DNA from 3 places in the Bacillus sp. NS1 genome. Region 3 is predicted to be linked to each of the others. Evidence: riboswitches for the same ligand, from Rfam matches in the RefSeq annotation. Region 3 holds a riboswitch; each other region holds the start of a gene.
What was found. A riboswitch is a leader RNA that binds a small molecule or an ion and turns the genes downstream of it on or off. The one in region 3 is predicted to bind thiamine pyrophosphate.
Positions count from the first base shown of each region.

Region 1: linked by a shared signal. The riboswitch ahead of thiU (HMP/thiamine ABC transporter substrate-binding protein ThiU) and the one ahead of tenA (thiaminase II) in region 3 are both predicted to bind thiamine pyrophosphate.
Region 2: linked by a shared signal. The riboswitch ahead of AC4CV5_RS08835 (acetylornithine deacetylase) and the one ahead of tenA (thiaminase II) in region 3 are both predicted to bind thiamine pyrophosphate.

Region 1 covers NZ_JBZAZF010000002.1:420,499-428,783, forward strand. Annotated here, with positions in the region: gene isp (serine protease Isp) at 1-534, opposite strand, end outside; gene rsbRB (RsbT co-antagonist RsbRB) at 757-1,590, shown strand; gene thiX (HMP/thiamine ABC transporter permease ThiX) at 1,623-2,387, opposite strand; gene AC4CV5_RS07710 (ABC transporter ATP-binding protein) at 2,362-4,005, opposite strand; gene AC4CV5_RS07715 (ECF transporter S component) at 3,992-4,591, opposite strand; gene thiU (HMP/thiamine ABC transporter substrate-binding protein ThiU) at 4,593-5,195, opposite strand; TPP riboswitch at 5,291-5,403, opposite strand; gene ykoG (two-component system response regulator YkoG) at 5,505-6,191, shown strand; gene ykoH (two-component system sensor histidine kinase YkoH) at 6,195-7,559, shown strand; gene AC4CV5_RS07735 (PepSY domain-containing protein) at 7,556-8,236, shown strand.
Region 2 covers NZ_JBZAZF010000002.1:633,301-641,585, reverse strand. Annotated here, with positions in the region: gene AC4CV5_RS08835 (acetylornithine deacetylase) at 1-933, opposite strand, end outside; TPP riboswitch at 1,020-1,122, opposite strand; gene AC4CV5_RS08830 (ABC transporter ATP-binding protein) at 1,135-1,929, opposite strand; gene sigG (RNA polymerase sporulation sigma factor SigG) at 2,083-2,865, opposite strand; gene sigE (RNA polymerase sporulation sigma factor SigE) at 3,005-3,724, opposite strand; gene spoIIGA (sigma-E processing peptidase SpoIIGA) at 3,787-4,716, opposite strand; gene AC4CV5_RS08810 (S8 family serine peptidase) at 4,911-8,285, opposite strand, start outside.
Region 3 covers NZ_JBZAZF010000002.1:274,464-282,748, forward strand. Annotated here, with positions in the region: gene AC4CV5_RS06850 (CYTH domain-containing protein) at 1-440, opposite strand, end outside; gene AC4CV5_RS06855 (UPF0738 family protein) at 564-929, shown strand; gene yjbM (GTP diphosphokinase) at 958-1,593, shown strand; gene AC4CV5_RS06865 (NAD kinase) at 1,612-2,412, shown strand; gene AC4CV5_RS06870 (RluA family pseudouridine synthase) at 2,427-3,326, shown strand; gene prpE (bis(5'-nucleosyl)-tetraphosphatase PrpE) at 3,339-4,073, opposite strand; gene AC4CV5_RS06880 (monovalent cation:proton antiporter family protein) at 4,305-6,149, shown strand; TPP riboswitch at 6,211-6,319, shown strand; gene tenA (thiaminase II) at 6,401-7,108, shown strand; gene tenI (thiazole tautomerase TenI) at 7,086-7,703, shown strand; gene thiO (glycine oxidase ThiO) at 7,687-8,285, shown strand, end outside.

The DNA of each region.
Region 1 (8,285 bases), 150 kb from region 3:
TCCCGCTGCGCAAACGACAAGCACTCCATTTTTGACGGCGTTTTTCACTGCTTCCGCCAGCTCTGGCACATCGCTAGGACCGCCAAGGGACATTGAGATGATATCGACTTTCTGTTCCACAGCGTAGTTAATGCCGTTAATAATCCATTCGTATTGTCCGCTGCCGTTTTCACCGCCAAGAACCTTCACAATCAATAGGCTTGCCTCAGGCGCAACTCCGGCAATGCCGCCGTTTGAATCATTAGCTGCAATCGTTCCGGCGACGTGTGTGCCGTGTCCGTTGTAGTCGGAAATCGCATCTTCCTTGCCGCCGTCATCATCTGTGAAGTTCTTTCCGCCGATGATTTGGTTTTTTAAATCAGGATGGCTTGTATCGCAGCCTGTGTCCAATACAGCAATTTTTACATTTTTGCCTTTTACCCCTTTTGCCCACATTTCTGGCGCCTTAATCACTTTAATACCCTCAGGAAGCTCGTTTACATCCATAAACTGCTCATTCGTCACATACGGGATCAAGCGGATTTCACCATTCATAAAAAAGCCCTCCTTTTTTATGCTTACAAGTGGATTCAAGGGTGTTGCCTCATATTATATGAAAAAAACAACCGTTCGGACAGAGCCATTTGAAGCATTTTGAAAAAATAGGATACAACCCAAAGAATTAGTAATTTGCAAAATATTGGATGGGTGTAACGTGTATGACTGGGATTCAGCTGTCAGTCAAGTTATAATAGTGTTGGGGAAAGGAGCAGTGTGATGAAACTGAATGAAAAATTATATGCATTTTTTTCAGAGCATGTGGAACAAATGGCCGAGGAATGGATTGAAACAATGGAGGAAAGTGATCCGAATTCGCTTTACGCCTTACATAATGCATCTGTAACGGAAGAATTGAAAGAGCAGGACAGAGAGTTTTACCGGCATCTGAATTACATGTATGTTTTACCGGAAAAACAATTTCTCGAAGAATTTCAAGAGTGGGTCATTGAGCTGACGAACGATCAAAAGCATCTCGACACTCCGGTTCAGTATGTCATTCGGGAGTTTATGAGAAACCGGAGATTATATACGAAGTATTTTGAGAAGTTCGCAGATGAAAACGAGTCGGCGTTTGAATCGGGAGAGAAACAAAAATGGGCAGATTTGATTGTAAAAGTATTTGATTTTACCATTTATACATTCGTCGATCACGCTGAAATGAATGCCAAACAGCAATTAAACGCCCAAAGAGAAATGATATTGGAATTAAGCTCGCCTATCATTACCTTGAGCAAATCAACAGCTCTGCTTCCGCTTGTCGGTGACATTGATACAGAACGCGCAAAGTTTATTCTGGAAAACACGCTTCAGGCTTGTGCAAAAAGACGCGTGGAGCATCTGTTAATCGATCTGTCAGGTGTTGTGGTGGTTGATACGATGGTGGCGCACCAAATCTTTAAATTGATTGAGGCGCTCAATTTGATCGGTGTTCGGTCAACCCTGTCAGGAATCAGGCCTGAAATTGCGCAAACCGCTGTACAGCTAGGGATTGATTTTTCGAATATTACAATTAAAACCAATCTTGCCCAGGCATTAAATTATCATCAATAAGAAAAAAGCCGCTATCGACTGATAGCGGCTTTTTATGAGTCAAAAGATAAAGATACGAGAAAAGATCCTGCGAATAACAAGAGAACGAGGCAAAAGAACAGCCAGTCGCGGCGGTTGACGGTCAGCGTCCGATAATATGTCCGATTGCTGCTTCCTGTAAATCCTTTCGATTCCATCGCAAGCGCTGTTCGCTCCGCTTTTCTGATGGCACTGGCTAATAGCGGGATGGTATACCGCTTTAACGCGCTGATTTTCTCAATGAAGCCGCTCTCCGCCGCTCCTCCTCTGATCTTATGGGCCTGCTGGATCAGCTGGATCTCATCCTTTAACAGCGGAAGAAAACGAAAGCCTGCAATGACGCCATACGCGAGCTTTGGTGAGAGCTTGCACTGTTGGACAAGGCTCAGCATAAATAAAATCGGATCGGTCGTAAAAACAAACATCATCGATAAGGCGGAAAAGCACAAAATACGAAACCCAAGAGAGATGCCGACAGATACATTATCACTATTGATCAAGATAGGGCCGGCTTGAAACAAGAAATTATCCGGAGTTGTCGGAACCTTTCCAAATACTGCGGCTGTCCATACGCATCCGAAAGCCAAAATCAAAAACGGAATCGTAAACAAAAACCATTTTTTCAATGGGATTCTTGCTGCCAATAGGACACCCGCAACGATGATGATATAAAAACACGCAGGAGTATAAGGATTGTAAATAAACGACAGCATGACAACACAGCAAAAAACGGCGGCCGCTTTCACTGTCGGATTAATGAGATGTAACGGCTGCTTCATCACGCACCTCCTCTTGATATGCCATCCATTCATACAGAAGGGGAAGAGTGAGCTTCGCTTTTTGCACAAGCCCTGTCTCCTGAGAAAATAACTGCGCTGGAGATCCGTCAAAGGCCAGGCCCGTATCGTGAAGCACTAGCACGCTGTCGGCATACGAAGACACTAGCTCCATGTCGTGTGTAATCATGAGGACAGCGGTTCCTTCTGCCTTGATACGCTGTATCATGTCCATGCATTCAGCCGCCGTTCGGGCGTCCTGGCCAAAGGTTGGTTCGTCTAATAATAAAACCTTTACGTCATGCATGAGCATGGTAGCGACGCTCAGGCGCCGTTTTTGTCCCTGGCTGATCGCAAACGGATGATGATCAGCCAAATGTGCAAGACCGAAACGATGCAGCAGGTGCTGTGCTTTTTTCTCAGTTTCAGCATTTACTTTCTGGCCGAACATCAGCTCGTCATACACCGTATCTGTGACGAACTGATGCTCCGGATTTTGAAAAACAAATCCCATTCGTTTTCTCAATTCATTTTCTTTATACGATTGCAGCGGCTTATCATATAGAAGAATCTTGCCGCTTTTCGGCTTCATGAGACGGGCGAGGACAGATAAGAGCGTCGATTTTCCGGTGCCGTTCGGTCCGACAAGCGCCGTCAAAGAGCCTTCGCGCAATGAGAAGCTGATGTCTTTGAAAATCGTCTGCTGTCCTCTTGCGAACGAAAGGCTGTTGACTTCCAGCACACTCCCCCCAGAAGGAGCTTCCTTCTTTTCGGTATGCCCGGCAGGAAAAGGCTCTTTGAACAGCGTTTCTTTTGATAAAGTAAACGGCATACTGAGTTGTTCCTGCAGGCCACATATTTTTGGAATCGCGATGCCTAGTTCCTTTAGGGTCTCAGCTTCGTGCTGAAATAGATCTTTCGCCCGGCCATCCAGCGCTTTTTTTCCTGATTTGTCCAGCACGATTGTTCTCTCAATCCAAGGTGTCCATTCATCAAGCTGGTGCTCAATGACGAGGAGGCTGAAGCCTTTTTCCCGCTGAAGATCTTTCATCAAATGAACGAACTCCCGCGCTGAATAAGGATCTAAAAGAGAAGTCGGCTCATCCAGCATAATGAGCTCAGGCTCCATCGCCAAAATGCAGGCGAGAGCAACTTTCTGCTTTTGTCCTCCTGACAGAGTGGATATCGTTTTTTCTTTTAAATGGGTAATGTGTAATTTTTCTAAAACGGCATCGATCTTGTCTGTCATCTCTTCTTTCGGAATCTGCAGATTTTCCAGCCCGAAAGCGATTTCGTCTTCCACTGTCAGCATGCAAAACTGCTGATCAGGGTCCTGAAAGACGACCCCGGCATGCTGAGCAATCGTTTCGGAGGTTTCAGCGCCTGTGACCGGCTTTTGAAATAAAAATACATGTCCGGACTGGATGCCATCGCAAGCCTCCGGGTAAAGACCGTTTAAACAAAGGGCGAGCGAGCTTTTTCCGCACCCGCTCGGCCCTAGCAATAAAGCGCATTCCCCTTTTTGAAGCTCAAACGAAATGTTTTGAAATACCGGTTTCTCGTCTTCTTCATAAGAGAAGCTGAGCTGGTCAACCGTCAGGAACTCATCAAAGGCTTGCATGTTCTGATGCCCGCTTCCGTTTCTTTTTCAGTTCCTTTCCGAGTGCCATTCCGTTTAACACACCCGTATAAGCGAGAGAGTCACTGACAGCTTTTCCGAGCAGCCCCGCAAGCAACGCGCCGGAAATCAGGCGGATCACAAGCATAATGAGAAGATAGCCTGGTGAATAGGCTGCATAGCCAGAAACAAAGAGATCATAGATAAAACTGGCTACTGAAGATCCCATTCCTGCCAGCAGAAGTACAGGAAGAGAGTATGCTTTCCAGCGTGTCGCGAGAAATACAGCCTCAGCTCCGAGACCTTGAACAATGCCGATGACGATGACCATTGGGCCGGACGGGTTTCCCAGCAGGCACTCAACGAGAGCGGCAATGATTTCAGAAACTAGTGCTGCACCCGGTTTTCGAATAATGTACGCGGCGATGACAGAAACGATAAACCAAATGCCGTAAATCGGTTCATAGGCGATTGGCCCGAACATACCTGCAAGTACGTTTCCAAAATGCGTAAATAATAAATAAACAACGGCAAATACGATACTGATAACGGACATGATGACAATTTCTTTTACTTTCCAGCTTTTCATTTTATCCCTGCTTTCTGTTTTTTCTTGATGGACTGTTAGCCGAGAGATTCACAGTCATGGTTACGTGGTTTGTTTGCTGTTCAGCCATGCGGAAAACGGCCTCCAGTGTCCTGAATACGTCATGCGCATCCCCGTCAAGCTCGCTCGCGTAATGAACACCCTGTACGAAAGTGCCTTCTGCTTTCGCAATGTCGACAGCATCCATGATCAAACTCATATAATCCGGCTCATTCAGCGGATAAAGCGCAAATTGGCATGGTGCTTCCGCGTTCAGGTTTCGGACAGCATCTTCATTGGCACGCTTATCGTCTGCGGAAAGATATGTATCTCCCTGAGTATCGCCCGGGCATCCGATGGAAAACGTGCCGTTCACGACGATGTGTTTTTCGCTATTCGCCGCATAAAGGTAAATGGCTTTGGCAGCGTCGAATACATGATCAATTGAACCGCGCAGAACTGTGCTGATATGGTCGGTTTTCGTCCATACCTTAGATGTGTCTGTTTTTTTCAGCGCAGATTTGATCACACTGATAAAATCATCCGTCATCGGATATAAAGAGAAGCGAAAACCGGCGATTCTGCTTGTACCGCAAATATGTTCCATTTCTCCGACCTCCTGTTTTTTTGGTAAAATAAAAAACTGCATATCCTAAGGGAATATGCAGTCATAGATCGATTAAGCGCACAAAAAATACACCATTCGGTCAACCTGCACTTCCCCACGCTGGTATTATCCAGATCGGGTCATAAGGGATCAAAGCGCGTTTCTCCCGCGCTTTATCTCAGCCAAAACAGCACCCCTAGTGCTTTCCGTATACAATTTTTTATTTTGACATCATAATAGATGATAAGAATCATTTTGTAAACAATGAAATCATTTTTTTCATATAGGGACAGGGGAGGATGATCAATTTTGGATAAAGGGCACATATTAATTGTGGAAGATGAAGAAAAAATCGCCAGGGTAATCCAGCTTGAACTGGAATATGAAGGATATAGCGTCACCATCAAACACAATGGCACAGAAGGACTGAATGCGGCCGCGGATGGCGGGTATTCCTTAGTGCTTCTTGATGTCATGCTTCCGGGGCTTAGCGGCCTGGAAGTACTGCGCCGCTTGAGAAAAACGGATCAGCAGACACCGGTCATTTTATTAACGGCGCGCGACAGTATACCTGATAAGGTAACAGGGCTGGACATCGGAGCGAATGACTATGTCACCAAACCATTTGAAATTGAGGAATTACTTGCGAGAATCAGGGCGGCGTTGCGCCAAAATGGCACAAAAACAGAAGATGTTGGCACTTTTCTTACATATGATGACTTGCGGGTGAACGAAAAAACACGTGAAGTGAGACGCGGAGACAAAGAGGTAGAATTAACGCCGCGTGAATTTGATTTGCTCGTCTATATGCTGAAGCATCCGCAGCAAGTGCTGACACGGGAGCAGATTTTAAACACAGTATGGGGATTTGATTATATCGGTGATACAAATGTGGTGGACGTCTACATTAGATACATCAGAAAAAAACTGGACTACCCTTACGAAAAACAGCTGATCCATACTGTTCGCGGGGTCGGCTATGCCATTAAGGGGTAAACGATGAAGCTGAAGACCAAGATTCATCTGTATACAACAATATCGCTATTGATTTTATTAATTTTGGTTCATACCGCAGTCTATCTCATTTTTTCGTCCGCGCTGACATCAAAGGATGCGTCCCGGCTTGCAGATGAGACGGATAACATTGCAGAAGCGCTGCATGCTGCTGAAACAGAAGGAGTCGCTTTGCAGGACATGCTACAGGCCTATCTTCCGGCAAACGGCATGGTCCGTGTAGTGAATGGTGATCAAAAAGCCGTCATGACCATGACAAAAGAAAAAGCATATAAAGATGTTCCTCTCGCTTTTCATAGCGGTGAAACGGCAGATGTAAGGAAACATGACGGCAAACTGTTTGCTGAAGCTGCTGTTCCGGTTATTTGGACCGATGGGCAAGTGGTATCTCTTCAGCTGGTTGAAAGGCTGGAGAACACAGAAGAGAGTCTGTTTCTGCTGAAAATCATCTTAATCGCTGCAAGCGCTGCTGTCTGTATCGCTTCTTTTTTTGCGGGAAGCTTGCTCGCCCGCCGTATCATCAATCCGATCAGACGATTAATGATGACGATGAAAGACATACAGCGGGAGAAAGCATTCAAAACGATTTCCTTGGAAGGACAGTCGCACGACGAGTTATATGAAATGGGGCTGACATTTAATGAGATGGCGATGATGCTGAAAGAGCATTACGATAAACAGCAGCAGTTCATTCAAGATGCTTCACACGAATTGAAAACCCCGCTCACGATTATAGAAAGCTACAGCAGCCTAATGAAGCGGTGGGGGGCAAAAAAGCCGGAAGTGCTTGAGGAATCGATAGAAGCCATTCACTCAGAAGCGGTGCATATGAAAAAACTAACCAATCAGCTTCTGGCGCTGGCAAAAAGCCATAAAGGAATTGAGCTTGATCTGAAAACAATCGATCTTGTTGAAGTATCGCGTGCCGTCATGCAAATGCTCCAGCCCGTCTATCAGCGTGACATTTTGCTTGAAACAGATAAAGAGAGCCTGCTTGTAACAGCTGATGAAGAACGCATCAAGCAGCTGCTGACCATTTTGCTTGATAATGCAATAAAGTATAGTGAAAAAACCATTGTGATGTCAGCCGGAACGAGGAATGGACGCCCGTTTCTGTCTGTGAGAGATGAAGGCATCGGAATACCTGAGGAGCATATCCCGCACCTGTTCGAACGGTTCTATCGGGCGGATGAGGCACGAAACAGAAAAACAGGCGGAACGGGTTTAGGCCTTTCTATTGCAAAGCAAATCGCCGATGAGCACGGCATTGAGCTGTCTGTAAAAAGCAAGCCGGGACAAGGAACAGCTGTCACCATGCAATTCAGAGAACAGGATGGGGGAGGCCGATGAACAAAACAATAAAAGCAGTATCTGCTGCGGCAGCAGCGGTTTTGGCCGTCATCATCTGTACGTTTCTCATCATTCGGCAAACCCATGATGACGTCCTGTCAAAGGAGGCTGTCGTAAAAAAAGTCGAAGCCTCTTATCAAGGTGAGATCACGAAAGTAACGCAATCAAAGGATAAAAAAACATATCACATGACCCTTGAAAATCCAAAGGGAACTTATTTTATAAAAGCTGACGCAAAATCGGCTGACATTCTTTCAATGAACAGAGTAAAAGCGATGAATCCATCTGCCATGACAGAAAAAGAAGCCGAGCATCTCGCGCTCGAGCGGGTGCCGGGAACCGTCAAAAAACAAACAAAACGAAATCGTGTTGCGACATATACCATTCAAAAAGAAGATGGAGAAACATACGAAGTGAAGGTAGACATGCAGGCAAAAGCAGTCGTGTCTGCTGATCGAATCAGCGGTGAAGCTCAACAAAAAACACCGATTACGAAAAAAGAAGCCAAAATAATTGCTGAGCGAGAAACGGGCGGGACAGCGGATGACGCAGAGCTCGAAAAAAGTGAGGGCACTCTCATCTTTGAAGTGGATGTTGACCTTCCGGATGAAAAAGAAGCGACTGTGAAAATAAATGCCTACACCGGAAAGGTTGCAAACATTGTGTATGAAGACTGACGGTTTCTCATCAAATTCTCATCTTTCTCTCGTTTTCCTTTCATGTTGA
Region 2 (8,285 bases), 360 kb from region 3:
CCAAATATCACTGTCACTCAGCCGGTTAATGTAATCTTCTATTTCCGCTGCCACTTGTTCATGAGTTTCATTCGGGTAAAAATGGACTGTGATCCACAGCCGGCACTCGTCCGCTATAAAAGCCGCATGTCTGCCGCCTTCTATGACAGCCGGGTTAATCGTATTTGTGCCTGGTTTAAAACCGGGATAACTTTTCATAATGGACCAGTGGCGTTCAAGTTCACCGAGGCCTGCAATGATTTTTGCCATCTTTTCAATTGCGCTTGCTCCAAATGTTCCTCCGCCTGCGTGAATCATATTCCGCCTCGTCCCATCATGAAACGTTTGACTGCTTTTGATTTCGATCCAGCCTGTAATGACACCGCCTTGGCCTTGAATATGCATATCGCTCGTATCCGCAACAACTGCAAAATCAGCATGATAGCCCCTCTTGCAGCATTCAAGCGTACCGGCTTCTCCGACTTCCTCCCCGATAACCGATTGCAGAATCAAATCACCGGGAAGTTCAATGCCGGCTTCACGAATCAATTTGACAGCAAACAGCACACACGCCATTCCGCCTTTCATATCAGAAGCGCCTCGCCCGATTAAGAGACCGTTTTTTTCGATTGGATGAAACGGATCATGCTCCCAATCCTCATCCTCTTTTACCTCTGCCACATCTACATGACCATTGATGATCAAGCTATGATAATCTGCTGAATCTGTTCCCTTTAGCAGGCCTACAACATTGGGATCTCCCGGGTACACATTCCATTTGTCAATCGTGAATCCCATTTCATTTAAAAATCCGGCAATCCATGATTGAATGCCGTCTGTATTTCTTGCAGGCGGAGCAGGTGTTTGATAAGAAATCAGCGTTTTTGCAAGCTGAATAAGCTCCTCCTTTTGGTCTTCCACTTTTTTTATCAGAGAGTCTATTTGTTGATTCAATGTGATCCGCTCCTTTACTTAAAATCAAAAAGCCGTTTCATATGTTATGAAACGGCTCAATAAAAACAAACAGAGTCCTACGTACTCTGAATTTTTCACCGCTTCCCTCCGCTGGCATGATCCAGATCAGGTCAAAAGGGTTGAGACAAATATCTCTCTCAGCTTCGAAAAGCACCCCTAGGATGAATCGATATGTGTTTGTCAGGCATTCGTTATCGGCTCTGCTCTTGTTAAAAACGGCCGATCCTGATTCCATAATACATGGATTGGCGTATCAAAAAAAGCAGAAAGTATTTGATCAGTCAGCATTTCCTTTATTTCCCCCGATTTAAAGACCTCTCCCTTTTTTAACAAAAGGGCTTTGTCAAACACCGGCAAAATTTCTTCCGCATGATGCGTCACATAAAGGATCGATGGCGCGTTTTCTTTATTTGCAATGTATGTAATCGTATCTAACAGCTTTTCCCGGGCAATAAAATCCAGCCCTGTGACTGGTTCGTCCAATATCAGCAGCTCTGGATCGGCCATTAGCGCTCTTGCAATCAAAGCTCTTTGTTTTTCTCCTTGAGAAAGGGTTTCATAGCGACGGTCGGCATATTCAATTGCTCCCAAGTCCTCTAACAAGCCAATTGCTTTTTCCCTGATTTCTGCACTTGGTGTTTCATATAAGCCAATCGAAGCGTAAGCTCCGCTTAAAGCAATTTCAAATGCTGAATCTGCAGGATAAAACTTTTGCTGAAGAGCCGCTGAGACGAGGCCAATTTTCCTTCTGAGCTTCTCCCCAAGCTCCGTTTTACCAAATTCATGGCCAAGCACCTGCATCTCGCCCGATGTTGGAAAATAATATGAGCAAAGCATATTTAACAGCGCTGTCTTTCCGGCGCCATTCAGTCCGTAAAGCACCCAATTTTCCTTTTCTTCTACTTTCCAATGAATATCTCTCAGTATCCATTTTCCATTCCGTTTTAGTGAGACATTGTCAAGCTGCAAAATCATTGTGGTCCTCCTCTTTACTGCTCTTTATAATTATTTAAATTTTCATAAAACTTTGCACGGACTAGGATACCTTATTTTTTCCAAAACGTAAACCGCCCGCAATTAATAGAAAAGCCTTTAAAACAAAAATTGTTTTAAAGGCTTTCCATTTCATTATTGATGAATATTCTTATTCATTTGTTTGATAGCCGCTTTTTCAAGCCTGGACACCTGCGCTTGGGAAATCCCGATTTCTTCGGCTACTTCCATTTGTGTTTTTCCTTGGAAGAATCGCTTTCTTAAAATCATTTTTTCCCTATCATTCAGTCTTCTCATGCCCTCTTTTAAAGCCAGCTCTTCAATCCATTGTGAATCTTTATTGCGCTCATCACTGATTTGGTCCATCACATAAATCGGGTCTCCGCCGTCGTTATAGATCGGTTCAAATAGAGAAACCGGATCCTGGATGGCATCAAGCGCAAATACAATTTCCTCATGCGGTACTTCAAGAACTTTTGCGATGTCTTCTGCAGTCGGCTCCTTGCTTGTCTCACTGATTAACCGCTCTCTGACCTGAAGTGCCTTGTATGCGATATCCCGGAGTGATCTTGAGACACGGATCGGGTTATTATCGCGTAAGTACCTGCGGATCTCTCCGATAATCATAGGTACAGCGTATGTTGAAAACTTAACATTGTGGCTTAGGTCAAAATTATCAATGGATTTCATTAGTCCGATGCAGCCGACTTGAAATAAGTCATCAACATACTCTCCTCTGTTATTAAATCTTTGAATGACACTTAAGACAAGACGCAAGTTCCCGTTTACAAGCTTTTCTCTTGCTGAATCATCGCCTTCATCCTGCAGCTGTCTAAACAGCTTTCTCATCTCTTCATTCTTGAGTACTGGTAATTTGGAGGTATCCACCCCGCAGATTTCGACTTTATTTCTCGACACTTTTTTCCCTCCCTACAGGAGCTGCTGTACAACGTTAAGTATCTCCTTGGGTGGGAAAAATATGCACTGCACTCAGACCGAAAAATAGTCATAATTGGGAAATCCTTGTAGAATCAAGGGATTACCCGCAAAAAATTTTTTACACCATTTTGTTGAATTCCTTTCGCAATCTTTTAATGATTCGTTTCTCCAGACGAGAAATATAGGACTGGGAAATCCCCATCATATCCGCTACATCCTTTTGGGTCTTTTCTTCTTCGCCGACAAGACCAAAACGGAGTTCCATGATTTGTTTTTCTCTTTCATTGAGCTGTTCAAGGGCTTTTTTCAAAAGCTTTTTATCTACGTTAGCTTCTATGTCCTTTGTGATGATGTCATCGTCAGTGCCGAGCACATCAGAAAGCAAAAGCTCATTGCCGTCCCAATCAATATTAAGCGGCTCATCAAAGGAAACCTCTGAACGGATTTTGTTGTTTCTCCTTAAATACATCAGGATTTCGTTTTCTATACAGCGGGAGGCATAGGTCGCCAGCTTGATTTTCTTTTCTGGATTGAACGTATTCACAGCTTTGATTAATCCGATGGTGCCGATGCTGATTAAATCCTCTATATTAATTCCCGTATTTTCAAATTTACGGGCGATATAGACGACCAGTCGCAAATTTCGTTCGATCAAAATGGCGCGAGCCGCCTGATCGCCGTTTGGGAGCTTCATTAATAGAACCTGCTCCTCATCTTTAGATAATGGAGGCGGCAGGGCTTCACTCCCGCCTATGTAATAGACTTCATCACTTTTCAGCCCAAGTTTCATCAGCAGCTTATACCAGAGGTGCGTCAATCGCAATTTCAGTTTTTTCATCTTCCTCTCCCTTCTAAATGTCACGTCGTTTGAGTATGATAAGTAACGGACATTTGCGAACATTATGAAACGTGTTTGATGGCCTTGCCCGAAAGCATTTTCGGATGAATAATTGCGTCAAACTCTCCATCTGCCGATAGCTTTGTTGTGCTGATGCCGATGAAGCATTTATCCGCAGAAATCATTTCTTCTTTTGTTATAATCGTTACATGATCCGGTTTAACGCATAGTAAAAATTGATTTTGCTGACCTACTCCTCTGTATGGAATCAGCCTCATTTTATCCAAAAAGCGAAATGAATCATCGAGCCGCTGGGTGGCTTCCAATGGATCTGTGTTTCGAATGATCATCGTTTCGGCTGCTCCGAATATCGGTTCCAGTTTATCAATGTACATAATCATGACCGGCGTTTTAGTAAGCGGATCATACAGCTGATTACCGGAATCAACCAGCCCTCTGACATGAAGCGTTTGCCCGCCCAAATCCGCCTGTACGCTGACTCGTTCCTCATACTGAATGTTTTTTGTTTCAATATCTTCAATTCTTCTCTTAGAAAAAAACCATAATGCTGGAAAGCCAGCAACAATAAACAACCAGCTGATTGGGTCTCCAAACCCAGTTTGATTGGTGATCATAACCCCGTTTCGAACAACAGAGTTTGACTGCAGCAAGGAATGGGCCCCGATAATTCCTCCCCCCATTAAAAAAGTGGCAAAATAAAAGGAAAACAAATTTTGAAAGAAATAGCGGAATCTCTTAAAGCCAAATGTCACCATCACAATAACAACTGAAAAAGCAAGCTTGCCTGCCGGATGTTCAACGATCGGCGAAAAAGGTGTAAACATCAATAGGACAATACTGGAACCGATGAACGCTCCGCCTATCAGTCTTCTTTTTTTCACATGCCGTTTTAAAATAAATGCCGTGAGCAAAAGCAAAAGTGCATCAAAACAAAAGTTTAACAGCCAAATGACATCTAAATAGATTTTCACATCTGACTCCTTTCTATCTTGCATCACGCTGTTTCCCTTCTTGTTACATAAGTATAAAGCAAGCTCCGTGGGAAAGTCTGTCAATTAATGTTGAGAGGAAAATACAATTTTTCAGGGATATCTGCTTAATTTGTCGAGGAAATGAATGAGAGGATATATAAAAAAAGCTGCCTGTAGAGGCAGCTTTTTTACACTTAATTTTCAGTATTGATATAAAGTTTTCCGTTCGCTGTTTTTCTTGTTTCATTTCCATAAGCATCTCGTACAATCACTTCTACTTTTGCTCCGTTTGCTTTAATAGAAGAAGTGGCTGTCCAATAGCCTTCATATCTCCCCGGAGAAATTTCTCTCAGCGGGAGCTCTGTGGCGTTTTGCACACTCGCTCTTGCATTTGTCAGCGGCAGCCGAATGACAAACGTTGCATCCAAATCTTCAGCGCTTGAGAAAGCAATTTTCACAGATTCACCGGCTTTTAAAACTTTGTCCTCTCCCGGAATCAAACCGGAAATGACAGGCTGGTCAAAGTTGACATCAATGACAGCCTTTTTCGTCGTTTTGTTGCCTGCTAAGTCTGTAGCAGTTACCTTGATTTCATTGCTTCCGTTCTCCAACAGAATACGGGCTGAGTATGAACCATCAGTTACGGTTGCTTTTTTGCCATTCACCTTGACTTCTTTCAGATTGTCATCAGATACAGATCCTTTGACAGTCAGGGTTTCTTTATTTGTTTTCTCGCCATCCTTTGGATTGTCCAGCGTCAGTTCAGGCTTGTCTTGATCAAGCGTGACTGTGACCGGGCTGGAGGCATCCGTAGTTCCGTTTTCTGTTGATGCAGTGGCCGTCAGCTTATTTTCACCCTCGCTGAGTGTGATTCCCGCCTGGAACGTGCCATCCGCAGCAGCTTTCGTTTCTCCTGCTTCTTTCTCGCCATTATAAATGTGTACCGTTGTACCAGGAGAGGCTTTTCCTTTTACGGTGACGTTCTCCTTATTTGTGTATGATTTGTCTGTCGGTGAAGTAATAACAGGTACAGCAGCTTCATAATCAACTAATGCGCGGATCATATAGTTGCCGTCTGCTTTGTCACCTGGCTGCCATTCTCCGTCTATATACTGCCAGTTGCGGCCGGAATTCGGACCGGTTTCATCCATTGCAAGTCCAGGTGTATACGGGTCAGGTTTCGACTGGATATACACAAGATAAAAGTCTTTATCGACCATAATCCCTTTTGAACTGAGATCTACCTTGGTCCACTCGCCATTGCGAAGGGCTTCAGCGTTAAATGGCCCGGCAATTTTCTTGCCCGGTGCTCCGTCTTCTCCTGTAGCATCGTATACCTCAACCTTAAACTCTGTGCCGCCAGGGTCAGGGAACTCTGTATCCCAAAATCTGAACAGCCCTCCTGTAAGCATGCCTTTGTCCTTGCCGTCAGCCAGCGTCATTTTGACCGCCCATCCGTTACCGGCCGCAAAATAGGAATTGGCATTCTCCGCCGTTCCGTCATCATATGCAATCTCACCCGGATAGCCGACGAAAGGCTTCAGTACAATTTCTTTTGTCATATCACCTTTTAAATCAACGGAAAATTCATCGCTGTAATAACCCGGTGCAGCGACTTTAATCGTATAAGCGCCCTCATAGGCCTCAAGCGAATATTCGCCTTTGTTGTTTGTCGTAGCCGGTTCAACCGCAGCATCCTCTACAACATAAACGGAGGCGCCTTTTACCGGATCTCCTGTCGTTTTATTGATGACTGTTCCTTTTAATGTGCCCTTCTTCATTTCCTCTAACGAAAAATTAGCTTGTGTCGTCTGATCTGCCTGCAGAGAAACTTTCTGTGTTTTCGATTGATAGCCGTATGCTTCTGCCATAAGCGTATAGTCTCCCGCTTTGTGCGTAAGCGTGTACTGCCCTGTGGATTGATCTGAATATGTTGATTTTCCTGTTTCTACCACGCTGACTTGTGCCCTGAGCGGCAAAACTTGAGGCTGTATATCTTTACTCTGATGTTTTACCGTTATGTTTGCAGATGGCTTAGCTTTTTTCGGATTTACTGGCTTTTTCTTTTGCTTTCCAGACGGCTTTTCGACACCCAGCTTATTCTTTTTGGCTGTTTTTCCGGCTGATTTGTCAGAAAGCACTACATCATCAATGTACCAGCCCTCTTTTGAAATACTTTCATCAGATTGGAGATTAAACATCACTTGAATGTTTTGACCTTGATAAGCGGATAAATCAATTTCTTCGTCCGTCCACCTTGATGTCTTTCCATTATAGACACCAGCCTGCTGCCAATTCTTTTCACCTTCAGGCAAAACAAAAACGTAGCCGTAGTCAAAATCATCCTCTAAATTGTGCCAGCTTTTAAATTGAAGAAACAAGTTTCCTGAATCCGGCACTTTAACAGGAGGCATCACGAGATTCATGTTGGCTGAGCTGGCATAGTTTCCTGCCAGATTTGTTCCGTATACTTTTTCTCCGGATGCTGCAGTATTTGGGCCTGACGATGGAACGCCCCATTCCCAGCTATTATTTGTTCCGCTCGCAATCCAGCCGCCGGGTACAGTTTCAAAGTCCTGCTTATATCCCGCTGTGATGCTTGGCTTCACTGGTACATCGTATGTGTCAGACTCAACGACATGGCCTCCAAAATCCTGAATAATCCACTTATAGCTTAGTGCAGTTCCTTTTATGTTTGGGATCTCTGCCTGATAGGTCCCTTTCAAATGATCGCCGCTGATTCGCTTAGCCGTTACTTCTGTCCAATCACCTTGGTCCAGCTTATAGGACAGTTTTACAGATGTCACACTTACATTGTCTTCAGCTGTCAAAGTAAGCGGCAGGCTCGCGCCCTCATAAGCTTCTGTTACTTTCTCATGCTGATAGACAGGAGGCTCTTGATCATCTCCCTCTACAGAAACTTGTCCTTCTGCTTTTCCTAAACCATCTGTAACAGCTGATACAGCATCAAAAGCGTTCACCAAACCATGACCGTATCCGTTATTCGGAGAATCAGGGAATGTTGAATCCGTCAGCGGTTCAGCCGTGCTGGTTAATATATTTTCCATCTCATCGACAGAAAGTGAGGCATCCGCCTGTTTCAGCAGTGCGGCAACAGCGGACACATGCGGCCCTGCCATTGATGTGCCGTCCCATCCGTCCTCATATGTCTGACCCGGAACAGAAGAACGAATATTTACGCCAGGTGCAGATATTTCCGGCTTTATTTCATCATATGGAGATGGTCCTTGAAGAGAAAAGTCAGCAAGCTTTTTGTTTATATCAGTCGCTCCAGTTGCAAACGATTCGGGATAGTTTGCCGGGTTTGCAATAGAACCAGGGCCGCCTGGAATAAAAAGATCCGTATTCCCCGCTGAAAACTCAGGGAAAATATCGGCCGCACGCCAGGCATTAACCATGTCTCTGTACCACTCATCGAGTCCTGAGCCCCCGCCCCATGAATTATTGACAACATCAGGAGCCATTTCCGGGTGAGGATTGCCCTCTGCGTCCTTTGGAGCTAAAACCCATTCACCGGCATCTAAAATGTCAGCATCAGTGCCGCCATC
Region 3 (8,285 bases):
ATTTCATAGTCCTCTTTATTTAAATATCGGCTGTGGTCTAAAACTATTAAGCCTTTTTCTGTTTCTTTTTCCGCGCGGTTTGTTGCTAGAGATCCAAAGTATTGAATGGCGTCTGTATCGATTTGAAGCTTGTGCAGCTGGTCCTTCACAGGGCCTTCGGGAACTGAAAAGCTGGCAAGGTCTGATACCTCTGAAAGCTGTTGATGCGTTTCCAGAAGCCCTACATCTGCCGGTTCTTTTAGCGTCAAGACATACTCTCCGTTTTTTCTGCGGATTCGAAGCGCAGCGTGTTTTTGTTTCAGCGCAAAGCTATCTGTGTCAAAATAATGATTCTTTTGATCTGTAAAATCTTTTTCTGTCAGCTGGAGTGTGGCTGTTATCGTTTCAAATTCTTGTTTGGTCAGCATGTTTTTAAACTCTATTTCAATTTCTTGTGTCATGATGCTCTTCCTTTCCGCCCTGTAAATCTTATTTTTACTATTATCTCTTTAGATGTTAGGTTTATCAATATCCAGCTTGATATGATAAAATGAATCTGTACTTTGTTTAAAAAGGAGAGCATTATGCAAAACAGAATCGAAATTTTGAACGCAACATTATCGGATGATCAGCTTCGCCTTGCCTGTGAGACAGAAGGAAACGAAGCGGAACGCAAGCCGTCAGGTCAAATGCTTGTTGATTCTGACCACTTTGCTTTTGTATACATACTTGAATTAGCTGATTCTTTTGAATATGTCATTATAAAGGAACATGTATGGCCGGAACTGAAGCAGGCCCATGAACAAAGAGTCCCGGTTGTTTTAGAGGCCGGGGGCGAAACCATTGAACTGGCAGGCCTGCATGAGGAACTGGAGTATCTGTTAGAAAATATTAAAGATAATGCAAACTACGGAGAAATGGAAGAAAAAGTGAAACGCGTGTTTTTATAGAAACTGGTTCGGAATTGGGGGATGTATGATGGATGACAAACAATGGGAGCGTTTTTTAGTGCCGTACCGCCAGGCTGTCGAAGAGTTGAAAGTGAAGCTCAAGGGGATCCGCACACTATATGAATATGAGGATGACCATTCTCCGATCGAATTTGTGACCGGGCGCGTCAAACCTGTGGCGAGCATACTAGAAAAAGCGAGACGGAAAAGCATACCGTTACATGAGATCGAAACCATACAGGATATCGCAGGCCTTAGAATCATGTGCCAATTTGTCGATGACATCCAAATCGTAAAAGACATGCTGTTTGCCAGAAAAGATTTCACCGTTGTGGATCAGAGGGATTATATTGCGGAACATAAAGAGAGCGGGTACCGGTCATATCATCTTGTCGTGCTGTATCCCTTACAGACGGTATCCGGAGAAAAGCATGTTCTTGTCGAAATACAGATCCGTACACTGGCGATGAATTTTTGGGCGACCATTGAGCATTCATTGAATTATAAATACAGCGGAAACATTCCTGAAAAAGTAAAATTAAGGCTTCAGCGTGCTTCTGAAGCGGCTTCCCGGCTTGATGAAGAGATGTCGGAGATCAGGGGTGAAGTACAAGAAGCTCAAGCTGCCTTTTCAAGAAAGAAAAAAGGAAGCGAGCAACAATAGGTAAAGGGGAAGAAAAGCATGAAATTTGCCGTATCATCAAAAGGAGATCAAGTTTCTGATACGCTGAAAAGCAAAATACAGGCGTATTTATTGGATTTTGATATGGAACTGGATGAAAATGAACCGGAAATCGTCATTTCAGTCGGAGGCGACGGAACGCTTTTGTACGCTTTTCACAGATACAGCGACCGCTTAGACAAAACAGCTTTTGTCGGCGTTCACACGGGTCATCTGGGGTTTTATGCCGACTGGGTTCCTCATGAAATTGAAAAACTTGTTCTCGCGATTGCGAAAACGCCGTATCATACAGTCGAATATCCGCTTCTCGAAGTGATTGTGACCTATCACGAAAACGAGCGTGAAGAAAGATATTTAGCATTGAATGAATGCACGATTAAAAGCATAGAAGGAAGCCTTGTAGCTGATGTGGAAATCAAGGGACAGCTCTTTGAAACCTTCCGGGGTGACGGCCTCTGCCTGTCAACGCCATCTGGCAGCACAGCCTACAATAAGGCGCTGGGCGGAGCGATTATCCATCCGTCTATCAGAGCGATCCAGCTTGCGGAAATGGCTTCTATTAATAACCGCGTATTTCGGACGGTTGGATCGCCGCTGCTTCTCCCTTCCCATCATGATTGCATGATTAAGCCGAGAAACGAAGTTGACTTTCAAGTGACAATTGACCATTTAACCCTTCTTCATAAGGATGTAAAGTCGATCCGCTGCCAAGTTGCATCCGAAAATGTGAGGTTTGCGAGATTCCGTCCGTTTCCATTTTGGAAAAGAGTCCAAGATTCGTTTATCGGCAAAGGTGAATAGAAAGAGGACGTATCGTGGAGCATTTTTTTATCAGAAAGAACATTACTTCCGCTGAAGACGGGATGACACTAAAAGAATATGCCGGTGAACTGGGAATTTCAAAACGTCTGCTGACCGATATCAAGTTTGGCGGTGGAGACCTGCTTATCAACGGTGAGCATGTGACGGTCAAATACGTTTTGAGAGAGGGAGATCTTCTTGTCGTCAAGTTTCCTGAGGAACAGGTGAGCGAGACGTTATTGGCAGAGCCTGTTCCTCTCGATATCCTGTATGAGGATGAACATGTGCTTGTAATAAACAAGCAGCCGTATGTGTCATCTATCCCTTCGAGAGAACACCCATCCGGCAGCATTGCCAATGGAATTATCCATCACTATCAAAAAAACGGAGTGCGGGCGACAGTTCATCTTGTCACCCGACTTGACCGGGATACATCAGGTGTCATGCTTGTTGCCAAGCATCGCTTTGCCCACTCCATTTTATCGTCAGCGCAAAAAAACGGGCTTGTGAAACGCCGGTATGCGGCAGTGGTCCACGGGCGGATGACACGGGAGAAGGGAACAGTCGATGCCCCGATTGGCAGACATCCTGACAGTATTATTGAACGGACGGTAACATCGGACGGCCAGAAGGCGGTTACTCATTTTTATGTCACATGCGCAAATGACGACAAGACCTCGGTGACATTGCATCTTGAGACTGGACGGACCCACCAAATTCGTGTTCATATGAGCTATCTCGGGCATCCGCTGTGCGGCGATACACTGTACGGCGGAACGAGACGGGAAATTGGCCGCCAGGCCCTGCACAGCGAGCAGCTTTCATTTATCCATCCGCTAACACAGGAGAACATGACGTTTCACGCTTCAATTCCTCAAGATATGAAAGAACTGATAAAAGGAGAGAATCATTGATTCTCTCCTTTTTTATATGGGACGAAATCTTGATTCGTCATAAGGCAGAGAGCTTGGGACGGAGACGGTTTCTATTTCTGGAAAGCGAAAGCCTGTCAATTTATTTCCGAACACGCAGCCTGTATCAATGTTGATGGTGCGGTTGACCTTCCGTGGCTCTTTCACAGGTGTGTGGCCGTATACCACCCAAGCCTTGCCGTTATAGGCTGCCGCCCAATCACGTCTGACGGGTCTGCCGTCCGGATACGTTTCACCCGTCACATCACCGTAAAGCACAAAGTCTTTCACCCTGCGGGTATGTTTGCCGATATCGTCAGCCTTTATGCCAGCATGGGCGACAACTAATTCCCCGTTATGTAAGATGTCGTAAAGCGGTGCCGTTTCGTACAGCTTCATAAACTGTTCGCTAACTGCTTTTCTTTCTTCTTTAGAAAGTTCGTCAAGCTCTGCCGCTGTTGTTTCGAGACCATGCATCACTTTTACCGGATTTCCTTTTAAGTAGCGGTACAGCTTATTGCAATGATTTCCCGGAACATATCGTACAGCGCCTTTTTCGTAAGCGCCCGCTACAAAGCGGATGACCTCTATCGATTTGGGTCCTCTGTCAGTTAAATCTCCGGCAAAAACAAGCACCCTGCCTTCCTCGTGGACAGGTACTCCATTTTTGATCGTATAGCCAAGCTTTTGGATTAATGCAGTCATTTCGTCATAGCAGCCATGAATATCGCTGATTATGTCGTAAGCCATGCGGAATCCTCCTTACCAATGATTTTATTTATTATGATGCAAAGTGCTGTGAGTCATCACAAGCTTTTATGTGCAAATTATAGAAGAATCATTTTCTAAACAGGATTAAGACCTTATTACTTTATTTTTCATCATCACCCTTGTTAAAATCGCGTTATGTTTTTTAAAAATGAGGTTTTGTTCTTTGATTAAGAACTTTCATAACCCTGATCTAAAAAGGAGGTTTTGATTATGGCGCATACATCTGTCGCATCTTTAGTTGTAGTACTTATCGTTGCATTTTTGACACCCATCCTTTTGCATCGGTTTAAACTCAGCATCCCGGTTGTCGTTGCTGAAATCATTATGGGATTGATTATAGGAAAAAGCGGTCTTAATTTAGTTGTGGAGGGTGACACATGGCTTCAGACGCTTTCTATGCTCGGATTTATCTTTTTAATGTTTTTAAGCGGGCTTGAAATTGATTTTTCATCGTTTGAGAAAGGAAAGAAAAAGCTGCTTATGCCGAACGGCAAAGAAGCGCCTAATACGTTTGCTGCAGCATCTATTATCTTTGGCGGTATTTTTATTTTATCATTGCTGCTGTCTTATGGGTTCGTCTTGGCAGGATTTATCACAAATGCATTTTTAATGACGCTTATTATCTCAACAATTTCATTAGGCGTTGTCGTTCCAACGTTAAAAGAGGAACGGATCATGAATTCAAATATCGGGCAGATTATTTTGCTCATAGCTGTTATTGCCGATTTGGCTACGATGATTCTTCTTGCTGTTTTTTCTTCTTTATACGGAGAGGACAGCGGAAACATGTGGCTCCTTATGATCCTGTTTGCAGCCGGAGTGGTGCTTTACTTTTTCGGCAGGGTCTTCAAACACCGTTCTTTTGTTCAATCCATGTCAAAAGGGACGATCCAGATCGGAACACGTGCGATTTTTACGTTAATTATTGTACTCGTTGCCCTGTCTGAATCACTTGGGGCAGAAAATATTCTCGGCGCTTTCTTAGCGGGGGTTCTCGTTTCCCTTCTTTCGCCAAACAAAGAACTTGTTCAACAGCTGGATTCATTTGGCTACGGCTTCTTAATTCCAATTTTCTTTGTAATGGTCGGTGTGAAGCTGGATATTTGGACCCTTTTCCAAGATCCGAAAATTTTGATCATGATTCCGCTCCTGCTTCTGGCGCTGTTAGTGAGCAAAATCATTCCTGTCCTGTACTTGAAGAAGTGGTATGATAACCGAACCGTTTTGGCGTCTGGTTTCCTGCTGACATCAACGCTTTCGCTTGTGATTGCCGCTGCGACAATCGGCCAGCAGCTTCACGTGATCAGCGCAAATATGTCAGGAGCGCTGACGTTAGTAGCCGTCATTGCAAGTATTTTTTCGCCGGTCTTCTTTAAAAAATTGTATAAACGGGAGGAGCAGCCGGAGGAGAAAAAGACGATTACGTTTATCGGTGCAAACCAAATGACATTGCCTGTTACTCTTGAACTGCCGGAGGAAGAGTATGATGTGCGTGTTGTACACGTCTATCAAGAGAATGCAGAGGAAAAACTGTCAGAATCAGTATTTACCGTCGAAACGATCTCTGACTATGAACACGAGACGCTTGAATCACTCGGCATTTTTGATACGGATATTCTCGTTGTTGCAACTGGGAATGAAGACATGAATGCGGACATTGCGTTACTTGCAAAGGAAAAAGGCACAGAAAGAGTCATTGCCAGCGTCGGATCACCGGAGAATGAAGCAGCTCTGAAGGAGCAGGGAATCAGCATCTTTTCTATTCTGCTGTCAACAAAAACACTGCTTCGCGCACTAATAGAAGCGCCTGGAGTCATGAGGCTGCTCACGAACCAGGAGTCTTCGCTGTATCAAATTAATATGGAAAACAGCATATACGACGGTGTGATTTTACGGGAATTCCCTATAACAGGGGACGTCATCTTTGTCAGGATTTTCAGAGGTGTGGACAGCATCGTTCCTCATGGGGATACAAGGATGAAACTGGGAGACCGCCTAATTGTTACCGGATCTCGGGGGTACGTAACGGAACTTAAGAAAACATTGGAAGGATAAATCTTGACCAAATAGGGATTCGTGTTAATATAGAGGTGCAGAACAATTCAATATGTATTCGTATAACCACTAGGGGTGTCCTTTAAAAGGGCTGAGATAAAAGTGTGACTTTTAGACCCTCATAACTTGAACAGGTTCAGACCTGCGTAGGGAAGTGGAGCGGTATTTGTGTTATTTTACTATGCCAATTCCAAACCACTTTTCCTTGCGGGAAAGTGGTTTTTTTATTTATCAGACAGGGGGAATGACGTGTGAAGTTTTCAGAAGAATGTCGCAGTGCAGCAGCAGAATGGTGGGAGGGGAGCTTTGTCCATCCATTCGTTCAGGGAATCGGTGACGGAACGCTTCCGATTGACCGTTTTAAATACTACGTGCTTCAGGATTCTTATTATTTAACGCATTTTGCGAAGGTGCAATCGTTTGGCGCCGCTTATGCGAAGGACCTTTATACAACGGGACGGATGGCAAGCCACGCCCAAGGTACATATGAGGCGGAAATGGCGCTTCATCGCGAATTTACGGAGCTGTTGGAAATCAGTGAGGAAGAACGTAAGGCGTTTAAGCCGTCTCCTACGGCGTATTCTTATACATCCCATATGTATCGTTCAGTTTTGAGCGGAAATTTTGCTGAGATTTTAGCGGCTCTGCTTCCATGCTACTGGCTTTATTACGAGGTTGGTGAGAAATTGCTGCATTGTGACCCGGGACATCCGATTTATCAAAAGTGGATTGGCACATACGGCGGTGACTGGTTCAGACAGCAGGTCGAAGAGCAAATCAACCGGTTTGATGAGCTGGCGGAAAACAGCACGGAGGAAGTGCGCGCCAAGATGAAAGAGAATTTTGTCATCTCCAGCTTCTATGAGTATCAATTTTGGGGAATGGCCTATCGAAAAGAAGGCTGGTCTGACAGCGGCATAAAAGAGGTGGAGGAATGTGGAGCTTCACGCCATAACTGATGACTGCAAGCCGCTTGAAGAGTTAGCGAGAGCAATTATAGCTATTCAGAATGAAGTTGATTTTATTCACATTCGGGAACGCTCAAAATCGGCGGCAGATATTTTGAAACTGCTTGAGCTTATTTCTGAAGGCGGTGTTGATAAACGAAAACTGGTCATGAACGGACGGGTGGATATTGCGCTTTTTTCTACAATTCATCGCGTGCAGCTGCCAAGCAGCAGCTTTTCGCCGAAGCAGGTCAGAGCCAGATTTCCTCACCTGCATATCGGGCGGTCGGTGCACTCACTGGAGGAAGCGGTTCAAGCAGAAAAGGAAGACGCAGACTACGTGCTGTTCGGCCATGTGTTTGAAACGGATTGTAAAAAGGGTCTTGAAGGCAGAGGTGTGTCATTGCTGTCAGATATCGCACAGCGGATTTCTGTCCCGGTTATTGCAATCGGAGGAATGACGCCGGACAGATTAAGAGCCGTAAAACAAGCAGGAGCAGATGGCATTGCAGTCATGTCGGGGATTTTTTCTTCCGCTGACCCTTTGGAAGCTGCCAGACGATATTCCCGTAAGCTAAAGGAGATGCGCTATGAAAAGGCATTATGATGCAGTTGTCATTGGAGGCGGAATTATCGGTTCCGCGATTGCTTATCATTTAGCAAAGGAAAACAAAAACGTCGCATTGTTTGAAAGTGGAACAATGGGTGGCAGAACAACAAATGCCGCTGCCGGAATGCTGGGCGCCCATGCCGAGTGCGAGGAACGTGACGCGTTTTTTGACTTTGCCATGCACAGCCAGCGTCTGTACAAAGGTCTTCGGGAAGAGCTTTACACATTATCCGGTATCGATATCAGGCAGCATAACGGCGGTATGTTTAAGCTTGCGTTTTCTGAAGAAGATGTGCTGCGGCTGAGGAAGATGGATGACTTGGATTCTGTCAGCTGGCATACAAAAGAAGAAGTTTTAGATACAGAGCCATATACGTCTGGTGACATTTTCGGGGCAGCCTTTATCCAGGATGATGTGCATGTTGAGCCTTATTTCGTTTGCAAGGCATATGCGAAAGCAGCGAAAGCGCTTGGGGCGGAGATTTTTGAGCATACTCCTGTCCTGCATGTCGAACGTGACGGGGAAGCGCTGTCCATCGAGACGCCGAATGGTAATGTGTGGGCGGATCATGTCGCGGT